Regions from separate parts of the Enterococcus sp. DIV0756 genome, predicted to be linked through region 1. Evidence: predicted binding sites of a transcription regulator. Region 1 holds the regulator's gene; the other holds the start of a gene.
The links. The regulator CtsR, encoded in region 1, represses protease genes until heat stress. The targets are predictions, from matches to a motif close to TTGGTCAAAAAAGGTCAAANA.
Positions count from the first base shown of each region.

Region 2: clpP (ATP-dependent Clp endopeptidase proteolytic subunit ClpP) is a predicted target of CtsR. The motif match lies at 3,103-3,123, and genes of this name have one in related genera.

Region 1 is NZ_JBIOLF010000001.1:3,361,389-3,366,643, reverse strand. Features, by position in the region: rRNA gene IGI44_RS16250 (23S ribosomal RNA) at 1-748, shown strand, start outside; rRNA gene rrf (5S ribosomal RNA) at 823-938, shown strand; tRNA gene IGI44_RS16240 (tRNA-Val) at 947-1,019, shown strand; tRNA gene IGI44_RS16235 (tRNA-Lys) at 1,023-1,095, shown strand; tRNA gene IGI44_RS16230 (tRNA-Leu) at 1,105-1,186, shown strand; tRNA gene IGI44_RS16225 (tRNA-Thr) at 1,205-1,277, shown strand; tRNA gene IGI44_RS16220 (tRNA-Gly) at 1,282-1,353, shown strand; tRNA gene IGI44_RS16215 (tRNA-Leu) at 1,376-1,461, shown strand; tRNA gene IGI44_RS16210 (tRNA-Arg) at 1,474-1,547, shown strand; tRNA gene IGI44_RS16205 (tRNA-Pro) at 1,565-1,638, shown strand; gene IGI44_RS16200 (CtsR family transcriptional regulator) at 1,757-2,224, shown strand; gene IGI44_RS16195 (ATP-dependent Clp protease ATP-binding subunit) at 2,230-4,728, shown strand; gene IGI44_RS16190 (peptidase U32 family protein) at 4,831-5,255, shown strand, end outside.
Region 2 is NZ_JBIOLF010000001.1:1,273,409-1,278,663, forward strand. Features, by position in the region: one part of gene IGI44_RS06105 (IS3 family transposase) at 1-30, shown strand, start outside; one part of gene IGI44_RS06105 (IS3 family transposase) at 30-973, shown strand; gene IGI44_RS06110 (DUF3788 domain-containing protein) at 1,158-1,619, shown strand; gene IGI44_RS06115 (lactate utilization protein) at 1,706-2,347, shown strand; gene clpP (ATP-dependent Clp endopeptidase proteolytic subunit ClpP) at 2,424-3,017, opposite strand; gene IGI44_RS06125 (hypothetical protein) at 3,325-3,840, shown strand; gene IGI44_RS06130 (glycerophosphodiester phosphodiesterase) at 3,880-4,614, shown strand; gene miaA (tRNA (adenosine(37)-N6)-dimethylallyltransferase MiaA) at 4,611-5,255, shown strand, end outside.

The sequences.
Region 1 (5,255 bases):
GACAGAGGCGCTGGTGGGATACTACCCTTGTGTTATGACCACTCTAACCCGCACCACTAATCGTGGTGGGAGACAGTGTCAGATGGGCAGTTTGACTGGGGCGGTCGCCTCCTAAAAGGTAACGGAGGCGCCCAAAGGTTCCCTCAGAATGGTTGGAAATCATTCGCAGAGTGTAAAGGCACAAGGGAGCTTGACTGCGAGACCTACAAGTCGAGCAGGGACGAAAGTCGGGCTTAGTGATCCGGTGGTTCCGCATGGAAGGGCCATCGCTCAACGGATAAAAGCTACCCTGGGGATAACAGGCTTATCTCCCCCAAGAGTCCACATCGACGGGGAGGTTTGGCACCTCGATGTCGGCTCGTCGCATCCTGGGGCTGTAGTCGGTCCCAAGGGTTGGGCTGTTCGCCCATTAAAGCGGCACGCGAGCTGGGTTCAGAACGTCGTGAGACAGTTCGGTCCCTATCCGTCGCGGGCGTTGGAAATTTGAGAGGATCTGTCCTTAGTACGAGAGGACCGGGATGGACTTACCGCTGGTGTACCAGTTGTCTCGCCAGAGGCATCGCTGGGTAGCTATGTAGGGAAGGGATAAACGCTGAAAGCATCTAAGTGTGAAGCCCACCTCAAGATGAGATTTCCCATTTCTTTAAGAAAGTAAGATCCCTGAGAGATGATCAGGTAGATAGGTCAGGAGTGGAAGTGCAGTGATGTACGGAGCGGACTGATACTAATCGATCGAGGACTTAACCAATAAAATTGATTCACGGTTGTTTAACTGTTTCTGATCCAGTTTTGAGTGAACGACGTTTACTCAAAAAAACATAGTGTGGTGGCGATAGCGAGAAGGATACACCTGTTCCCATGTCGAACACAGAAGTTAAGCTTCTTAGCGCCGATTGTAGTGAGGGGTTGCCCCTTGTGAGATTAGGACGTCGCCACGCGAACTCATGGAGGTTTAGCTCAGCTGGGAGAGCATCTGCCTTACAAGCAGAGGGTCAGCGGTTCGATCCCGTTAACCTCCATTTGAGCCGTTAGCTCAGTTGGTAGAGCATCTGACTTTTAATCAGAGGGTCACTGGTTCGAGCCCAGTACGGCTCATAAGTATATGCGGGTGTGGCGGAATTGGCAGACGCACTAGATTTAGGATCTAGCGCCTTACGGCGTGGGGGTTCAAGTCCCTTCACCCGCATTTTATTTTTTTGTAGTTGCCGGCTTAGCTCAGTTGGTAGAGCATCTGATTTGTAATCAGAGGGTCGAGGGTTCAAGTCCTTTAGCCGGCATCGTGCGGAAATAGCTCAGTGGTAGAGCACCACCTTGCCAAGGTGGGGGTCGCGGGTTCGAACCCCGTTTTCCGCTTTCCTAAAGACCAGGAAAAAACGCCGGGGTGGCGGAACTGGCAGACGCACAGGACTTAAAATCCTGCGGTGAGTGATCACCGTACCGGTTCGATTCCGGTCCTCGGCATAATATAAACATGCGCCCATAGCTCAACTGGATAGAGTGTTTGACTACGGATCAAAAGGTTAGGGGTTCGACTCCTCTTGGGCGCGTAGTTTTTTTTATTTATCGGGAAGTAGCTCAGCTTGGTAGAGCACTTGGTTTGGGACCAAGGGGTCGCAGGTTCGAATCCTGTCTTCCCGATTAAAAAGAAGGTGAAAACCTTCTTTTTTTTTATCCTTATTTAAAGAAAGGCGTTCTTCTTTATTTCATGCCCTAAATTCGATATAATTATGGTCAGGAATAGTCAATAGGAGGCGATATTATGAGCAGAAATACCTCTGATTTGATCGAATCTTACTTGAAAGATATTTTGGAGAATAGTGAAATTATTGAAATCCGCAGAGCAGAGATGGCACAATTATTTAATTGTGTACCCTCTCAGATAAATTATGTAATCAATACACGTTTTACTTTTCAACGTGGGTATCTAGTTGAAAGTAAAAGGGGCGGCGGCGGTTATATCCGAATTAGTAAAGTTAAGATTTCTGATCAGCATTATTTTTTGGAACAACTGATGGACTCTTTTGGAAGTGAAATTTCTGAAGCAAACGCGTTTGGAATCATTCAGAAATTATTTGAAGAAGAAATTATTACAGAAAATGAAGGTAATTTGATGTTGAGCGCAGTATCGAAGAATGTTCTTGGTATCAGTCAAATTGAAAATAGACTACGGGCAAGAATTCTTCATGGATTTTTGGAACGTTTAAGTTATGAAAAGAAGGAGTGAGGGATATGGATCAGCTGTATACAGAACGCGCAAAGGCCGTGTTGGCAATTGCACAACAAGAAGCTAAATATTTTAAACATCGCTCGGTTGGTTCGGAGCATCTATTGTTGGCTTTAGTGATTGAGCAACAAGGAATTGCAGGGAAAACCTTGCGTCAAATGAATTCAAATGAAAATGATGTTCGTGAAGAAATCGAGCACATGACTGGTTACGGGTCAGTAAAGTCTTATCCTGAAGGTGGCTATCTACCCTATTCTCCTAGAGCAAAACAAATTTTAATTTTTGCTGATGACGAGGCAAAACGCTTCAATGCAAAATTAGTTGGCACTGAACATATTTTATTAGGCTTATTGAGAGACGATGAAATTCTAGCATCTCATATCTTAGTAAATTTAGGATTGAGTTTGCCCAAAATGCGCCAGCTTCTATTGAAAAAGATGGGCGTAAATGAATCTTCAAATGGCAATCAAGGAGCTGGAAGTCGTCGTAAAGCGCCCGCAAAGCCAGCTCAAAGTAACTCGCAGGGAACACCAACTCTAGATGGTTTAGCTCGTGACTTAACAAAATTAGCACGAGAAAAACGGTTAGATCCAGTAGTCGGTCGGGATAGTGAAGTTCGTCGAGTGGTTCAGATTTTGAGCCGACGCACAAAAAATAACCCAGTATTAGTTGGAGAACCTGGAGTTGGTAAAACAGCGATTGTTGAAGGGTTGGCTCAACGGATCATTTCTGGTGATGTACCTGAAGATATGCGTGGCAAACGATTGATGATGCTAGATATGGGTGCCTTAGTGGCAGGCACGAAATATCGGGGTGAATTTGAAGATCGTTTGAAAAAAGTGATTGATGAAATATATCATGACGGACAGATTATTCTATTTATTGATGAATTGCATACTTTGATTGGCGCTGGTGGTGCTGAAGGTGCGATTGACGCTTCAAATATTTTAAAACCAGCATTGGCTCGTGGTGAATTGCAAACTATTGGTGCAACAACTTTAGATGAATACCAGAAATATATTGAAAAAGATTCTGCATTAGAACGTCGTTTTGCTCGAGTTCAAGTAGAAGAACCGACGCCGGAGGAAGCAGAAGAAATTTTGAAGGGATTGCGACCTCGTTACGAGGAGCATCATGGAGTAGAAATTACTGATGACGCATTACACGCTGCGGTATCTCTGTCTGTTCGATATATTAATTCTCGTCAATTACCGGATAAAGCAATTGATTTGATGGACGAGTCTTCTGCGAAAGTTCGTTTAGATTCGACTGATGAAGTGTCTGAGCTTACAGAGTTAGAAGAAGAAATTCAAGATTTAGTGATGGAGAAAGAAAAAGCGATCCAGAATCAAGATTTTGAATCAGCTGCTCGCTTAAGATTACGAGAAAAACAATTATCAGAAATGTTGGAACAAGCAAAAATTAAAGCTGCTAAGCTAGAGAATGGCTATCTTGATCAAGTTACTGATGAGGATGTTGCTGCAGTTGTGTCTCAATGGACAGGTGTCCCGTTACAACAATTAGAGAAAAAAGAAAGTCAACGTTTATTGGATTTAGAAAAAGTTCTGCATAAACGAGTTGTGGGTCAAGAAGAAGCTGTCAAAGCTATTTCCCGGGCAATTCGTCGAGCACGCAGTGGCTTAAAAGATCCTAATCGTCCAATAGGCTCCTTTATGTTTTTGGGACCAACTGGTGTTGGGAAGACCGAATTGGCGAAGGCTTTGGCCGAAGCTATGTTTGGTAGTGAAGAAGCCTTGATTCGAGTGGATATGTCTGAGTACATGGAAAAATACAGTACCAGCCGTTTAATTGGATCACCTCCAGGATATGTCGGATATGAAGAAGGCGGACAATTGACGGAAAAAATTCGTCAAAAACCTTATTCAGTTATTTTGTTAGATGAAGTGGAAAAAGCCCATCCAGATGTTTTCAATATTTTGTTGCAAGTGTTGGATGATGGTCATTTAACAGATTCGAAAGGTCGCAAAGTTGATTTCCGAAATACGATTTTGATTATGACTTCCAATATTGGTGCAACGGAGATTCGTGAAGAGAAAAATGTCGGTTTCAATGTAAAAGATATTAGCAAAGATCATGCGATGATGGAAAAACGAATTTTAGAAGAACTGAAAAAGGCTTTCCGTCCGGAATTTTTGAATCGTATTGATGAAACAGTAGTATTCAAATCATTGGATCAAGAGCAGATTCATGAGATCGTAAAAATTATGAGTCGCGCTGTCTTGGATCGTATGAAGGAACATGAGATCAAAGTAAAAATTACTTCAGCTGCTTATGATGTGATTGGAAAAGTTGGATTTGATCCAGAATATGGTGCACGACCAATTCGTCGGGCTTTGCAAAAGGAAATTGAGGACCGACTTGCCGAAGCTTTACTATCAGGCCAAATTCAATTGGGTGACGCAGTAACAATTGGGGCTAGTAAAGGCAAGATTACTTTAACTGTGAAGAATCCGAAAGAAGAAAAAATACCAGAAAAGGTTTAATCCTTCTGAGAACGACGTATAAACGTCGTTCTCTTTTTGTATCATCAGTTGGAAACTTTTGATAGCTGTGATAGTATGAGAAAGTCTAAAAGGAGGAATACCATGATCGAACTAATTGCGACGGCAGAATCAATGGCGCAGGCTGAAGAATTATTAATTGCCGGAGTGGATACATTATACATAGGAGAAGAAGATTTTGGGTTACGATTGCCTCACTCTTTTTCTCGAGAAGAACAAAAAGCTTTGATCGATTTGGCACATGCTAGTGGGAAAAAAGTGAATGTTGCTGTAAATGGTATCATGCATCCTGACAAGATGAAGAAAATACCAGAATACTTAGCTTTTTTGTCAGAGGTTAAACCAGATCACGTAGTTGTTGGTGATACAGGGGTCATTTATCTATTACAGCAATATGATTTACCCTATATTTATGATGCGGAAACATTAGTAACCAATGCACGCCAAATTAATTTTTGGCAGAAAAAAGGGGCAGTTGGTGCAATTTTGGCTCGTGAAGTTCCTTTTGA
Region 2 (5,255 bases), 2.1 Mb from region 1:
TGCGTTCCCTTCAAATTGAGAATGCCTTTTTAAAAGAGCTGAGGAAGCTGCGAAAACAGGAAGCCCAACAAAGACGAACGAATCAATCGCACGAACCATCGACAGCCTCCGAGGATCATTCAAATTAGTTGAGCTTCTTGAGACGTTGAACTTTCCTAAAGCGACATTTATGTACTGGCAAAAACGATTTGACAGAGAAAATCCCGATCAAGGAATCGAAGCCGAAATGCTTCGTATTCGTAAAGAACACAAAGATTATGGCTGTTTACGAATGACCAACGAACTAAAAGAGCGAGGCTTTCATGTCAATAAAAAGAAAGTTCAACGTTTGATTCGAAAACTAGGGATCGAAGTCCGTTCCTACACTCGGAAATCACGTCGCTACAGCTCTTACCGAGGAAAGGTCGGCAAAGTGGCGAAACACCGAATTCGTCGTCATTTTTACACGAATATCTGTCATCAAAAAATTACGACTGATACAACAGAATTCAAGTATTTTGAAATAGATACCAAAGGCGTGATCCGACAAAGAAAGTTATACCTAGACCCGTTTATGGACATGTATAATAGCGAGATTCTTTCGTACCGCATTTCAGAAAAACCGAATGCCTTGGCAATTATGGAAGGTTTAGAAGAAGCCATCGCGATCACGGCTGATTGCCCCTATCGTCGCACCTTCCATTCGGATCAAGGTTGGGCTTATCAAATGAAGGCCTATCGGCAAAAACTAAAGAAACAGAAAATCTTTCAAAGTATGTCTCGCAAAGGGAATTGTTTAGATAATTCAATCATGGAGAATTTCTTCAGTCTTCTAAAACAAGAAATCTTTCATGGGGAAACCTATCACAGTTTTGATGAACTAAAAACGGCGATCGATGACTATATCTATTACTACAACAATCACCGGATGAAACAGAAATTGAACTGGAAAAGCCCTGTTCAATTTCGAAAAGCTGCACAGAAAGCGGCATAATTGCCCATCTTAACAAACAAAAAAAGGAGTAGATTTCTCTACTCCGAAATAAGTCTAACTTTTGGGGGTCACTTCATTTGTTGGATGTTTTTTTTGAAAAGAGCACTGTGTGACAAGCGTCATGGATAAAAATCAGATAGAATTGTTAATAATTATCAATAAATAGAAGAAAGCTGGTGTAATTATGCAATGGTATGACATGTTCAATGGCGAACAGGAACCGACAGAACAACAAATCACGGATTTTATTGCCAACCCTCTTTGGCAGGAATTATCAGATCATTTAATACGGACGTACCGGATAAAACCCAAAAAAACCTACAGTAGATGCTCAATGGGGGAAGGTTACTGGAAAGGTTGGAATATAAAGTTTCAAAAAAGCGGTAAATCACTGTGTACTATTTATCCTAAACAAGGTTTTTTCGTAGCTATGGTTTCCTTTAGCGCTAAGGAAATAGACGATGCAGATGTACTAGTTCAGATGTGTGATAACTACACCAAAGAAAAATACAAAAATGCTAAATCTAGTAAACTCGGGAAATCCGTCTCCTTTGAGGTCACGAATGAAAACATCCTAAATGATATTAAAGAACTTGCTGCTTTTCGCACAAAATCAGCAAAAAAAGTCAAAATACCAACTGCCTAAGTTTTTTCTTAGGCTTCTTTTATTTGTTCTTGCTATCATGATAAAAATCCTTGAGAATGAATAAGAGTAGCTTAAGGAGGAAAATGATGAAGGAGTATTTAAAAGAACGTTATACTGCTGCAGCAATGACATTAAGCAAAAAATTAAATCGCAGGAATTTTAATCCGATTATTTGTCAAAATTTGACGGAAGCAAAGCATCAAGCTCTAAAAATTATTGAACCAAATAAATCTGTCGGATTTGGCGGTTCGATCACAGTTGAGCAATCGGGAATTATTGCTGATTTATATCAGCGAGGACAAAAGATGATTGACCGGGAAAAAACGACTACGCCGGAAGAACGACATCAAGTAATGAAACAAGCGTTGACCGCAGATTATTTTTTAACAAGTATTAATGGCATAACAGAAGAGGGAGAGCTTGTGAATATCGACAGTGTAGGGAATCGAGTGGCGGCAATTACCTATGGGCCGGATAAAGTTCTAGCCTTTGTCAGTATGAAAAAAGTCTATGGAGATTTAAATACAACACTTGAAATGGTACGTAAAAATACCTCTCCATTGAATGCACATCGCTTAGAGTTAGAAAAAACACCATGTATTAAAAAAGGGACCTGCGGAGATTGCTTACAAGCCGAATGCATTTGCAATACAATCGTAATCACGCGTCGGTCCATGGCAAAGGATCGCTTGATCCTCTTTCTAATAATTGATGAGGTCGGTTTATAGAGAATTCCAAGTTGAAGCAGGTAAGAATGACAAAGAAAAAAACCGAGGGCATCCTCGGTTTTTTTATGGTTTAGGTTTAGCTTAATGAGCTGCTGTTTTCCATTACTTCATCAATCAATCCATAAGCTTTTGCTTCTTCAGCAGTCATGAAGTTGTCGCGATCTGTGTCGCGTTCAATGACTTCAATTGGTTGTCCAGTCCGCTCAGCTAAGATGTTGTTCAATCGTTCGCGGGTTTTTAAGATATGACGAGCAGCGATTTCGATTTCTGTTGCTTGACCCTGAGCACCACCCAATGGTTGATGAATCATGATCTCAGCATTAGGTAAAGCGAAACGTTTGCCTTTCGCACCCGCAGTTAGCAAGAAGCTACCCATGGAAGCAGCCATACCAAGTACGATTGTCTGAACATCAGCTTTAACAAAATTCATAGTATCAAAAATTGCTAAACCAGCAGAAACGCTACCACCTGGTGAATTGATGTAAAGATAAATATCTTTTTCAGAATCTTGGGCATCCAAGAAAAGTAATTGGGCGATGATAGTGTTCGCCATATCATCGTTCACTTCGCCGCTCAACATAATGATACGGTCCTTCAATAAACGAGAATAAATGTCGTAAGCACGTTCGCCACGAGATGATTGTTCAATGACTGTAGGAACTAAATTCATAGTGAATCCTCCTTAAAATATTGTTCGTAGATTAGTTTAGCACAAACAAGGTTGGATTGCTAAAACATATAGAAAGTATACAACGTTGGTCAGTTTTGGTCAAATAGAAGGCTTCGTTTTTTTAAGCGACTCAAACTATCCTAGAAATAGGAAAATATGGTACTATTAATAGCGCAGACAATCAGATGTCACATTCAGTTTTCCAAAACTTTAGAAAATAACAATTTAATGAAATGATGTCTGGATTGAGAATGGTTTTTATTCGAAAAAATAATTCTATTGTTACTATGAAACAGGAGGGAAAAACGTGGAGATTGCATTTATTGGACTAATCGGCGTGTTGATCGGTGCAGGTATTACAGGAGTTGCTGTCTTTTTTGTCTTTAAGTATATTGATTTACGCCACAAACGTGAAAGAGAGTTGGAGCATCAGGTCAAAGAAATTGAAACCATAAATCTCTTAAATAAGAAAATCAACGAAATATTATCCAAACGCAATGTGTTGATGCAGGAATATGTGACGTTCAATTCATTTGACGATTGTTACATTACAATTGATGATTTCATTTATTTGAATTCTTTTGCTGCACAAAATAATTTTTATCTGCCCAATTACTTAATTGAAGAATTTTTTAAAAACATTTCACACCGAAAAGTTATTTTATCTCCTGAAGAAACGGTTAAAATTGGGGGCTATACTTACAAGGGAGGCCGAATTGTGATGGAGACTTTTTCAGAACAGCTGTTGGAGATTTTAGACGAAAAAAAACAGCAATTGTCTCGCAAAACGAAACAGCCGTTAAGCTATTTTAAAGTACAATAGATTTTTACAAATTGTGATTACGGACGAGGTGGTAAATAGATGACAGCAATTATTGCTCATCGTGGGAGCGCAGGGACTCATCCAGAAAATACTTTGCCTGCGTTTATGGAGGCGGTACGATCAGGCGCAGATGGGATTGAATTAGATGTTCATTTAACGGCTGATCAGCAATTAGTGGTGATTCATGACGAGAGTGTAGATCGCACAACAGATGGTAAGGGTTTGATTCGTGAATTAACGTTAAAAGAAATCAAAGAATTGGATGCAGGTAGCTGGTTTGATGAAAAGTATCAGGCAACAAAAATATCTACCCTGCAGGAAGTTTTGAATTTACTGCTACAGATGCGTTTTCGAGGAATTTTATGTATCGAAATCAAGACGAACAAATTTCACTATCCGGGAATTGAAGAAAAAATCTCGCAGGTTATGACAAGCAAAGAATGGCCTTTTACTTATTGGTATGCTAGTTTCAACTTTGAATCATTACGGATTATGCACGAGTATGAACCAGACGCACAATACGATCTGATTCAAAAAAACGACTTAGAAAAATATCAAATCGTTTTGGACAGCGATTTTATTGAAGGACTACATCCTAGTTCTGATTGGGTGAAACAGCATCCTGAGATTGTCAAAAACTTTGAAAAGTCGATTCGACCTTGGACTCCAAACTTATATGAAACGTTGATGATGTGTTTTGAAAACAATTTGGCTGGCGTCATTACTGATTTTCCAGAAAAAGCCATTCGAACGAGAAGCAGGTTCAAGCAATGAAGGTAATCGCAATCGTAGGACCGACTGCAGTTGGTAAGACCAGCTTAAGCATTGATTTAGCGAAACGTTTTAACGGTGAAATCATTAGTGGGGATTCAATGCAGGTTTATCGTGGATTAGATATTGGAACCGCAAAAGTAACGACTGAGGAGATGGCAGGAATTCCACATCATTTGATTGATGTACGTGGTGTTGATGAAAGCTATTCAGCGGCGGATTTTCAAAAGAGTGCCAGAGAAGCGATTCAAGAAATTAGTCAGCGTGGAAAGATACCAATTATCGTTGGTGGAACGGGACTTTATATCCAGTCTCTACTATGGGATTACAAGCTTGGTAGTGAGGGAGAACCAGAAGACGATTCCATTCGTGAGAAGTATGAAGTCTTTGCTGAAGAAAACGGGAATCCGGCGTTGTGGGAAAAGTTACAGCTAAGCGATCCCTTGGCTGCCGAGAAGATTCATTACAATAATCGTAAGAAAGTCATTCGAGCATTAGAGGTGTTCGAGTTAACAGGGCATTCAATTTTAGAGCCAAAAGAACAGCCAAAAGAACTCTATGATAGTTTTTTGATCGGCTTAAATACTGATCGGTCGATTTTGTATCAACGGATTAACCAACGTGTGGACCTCATGGTGGAACAA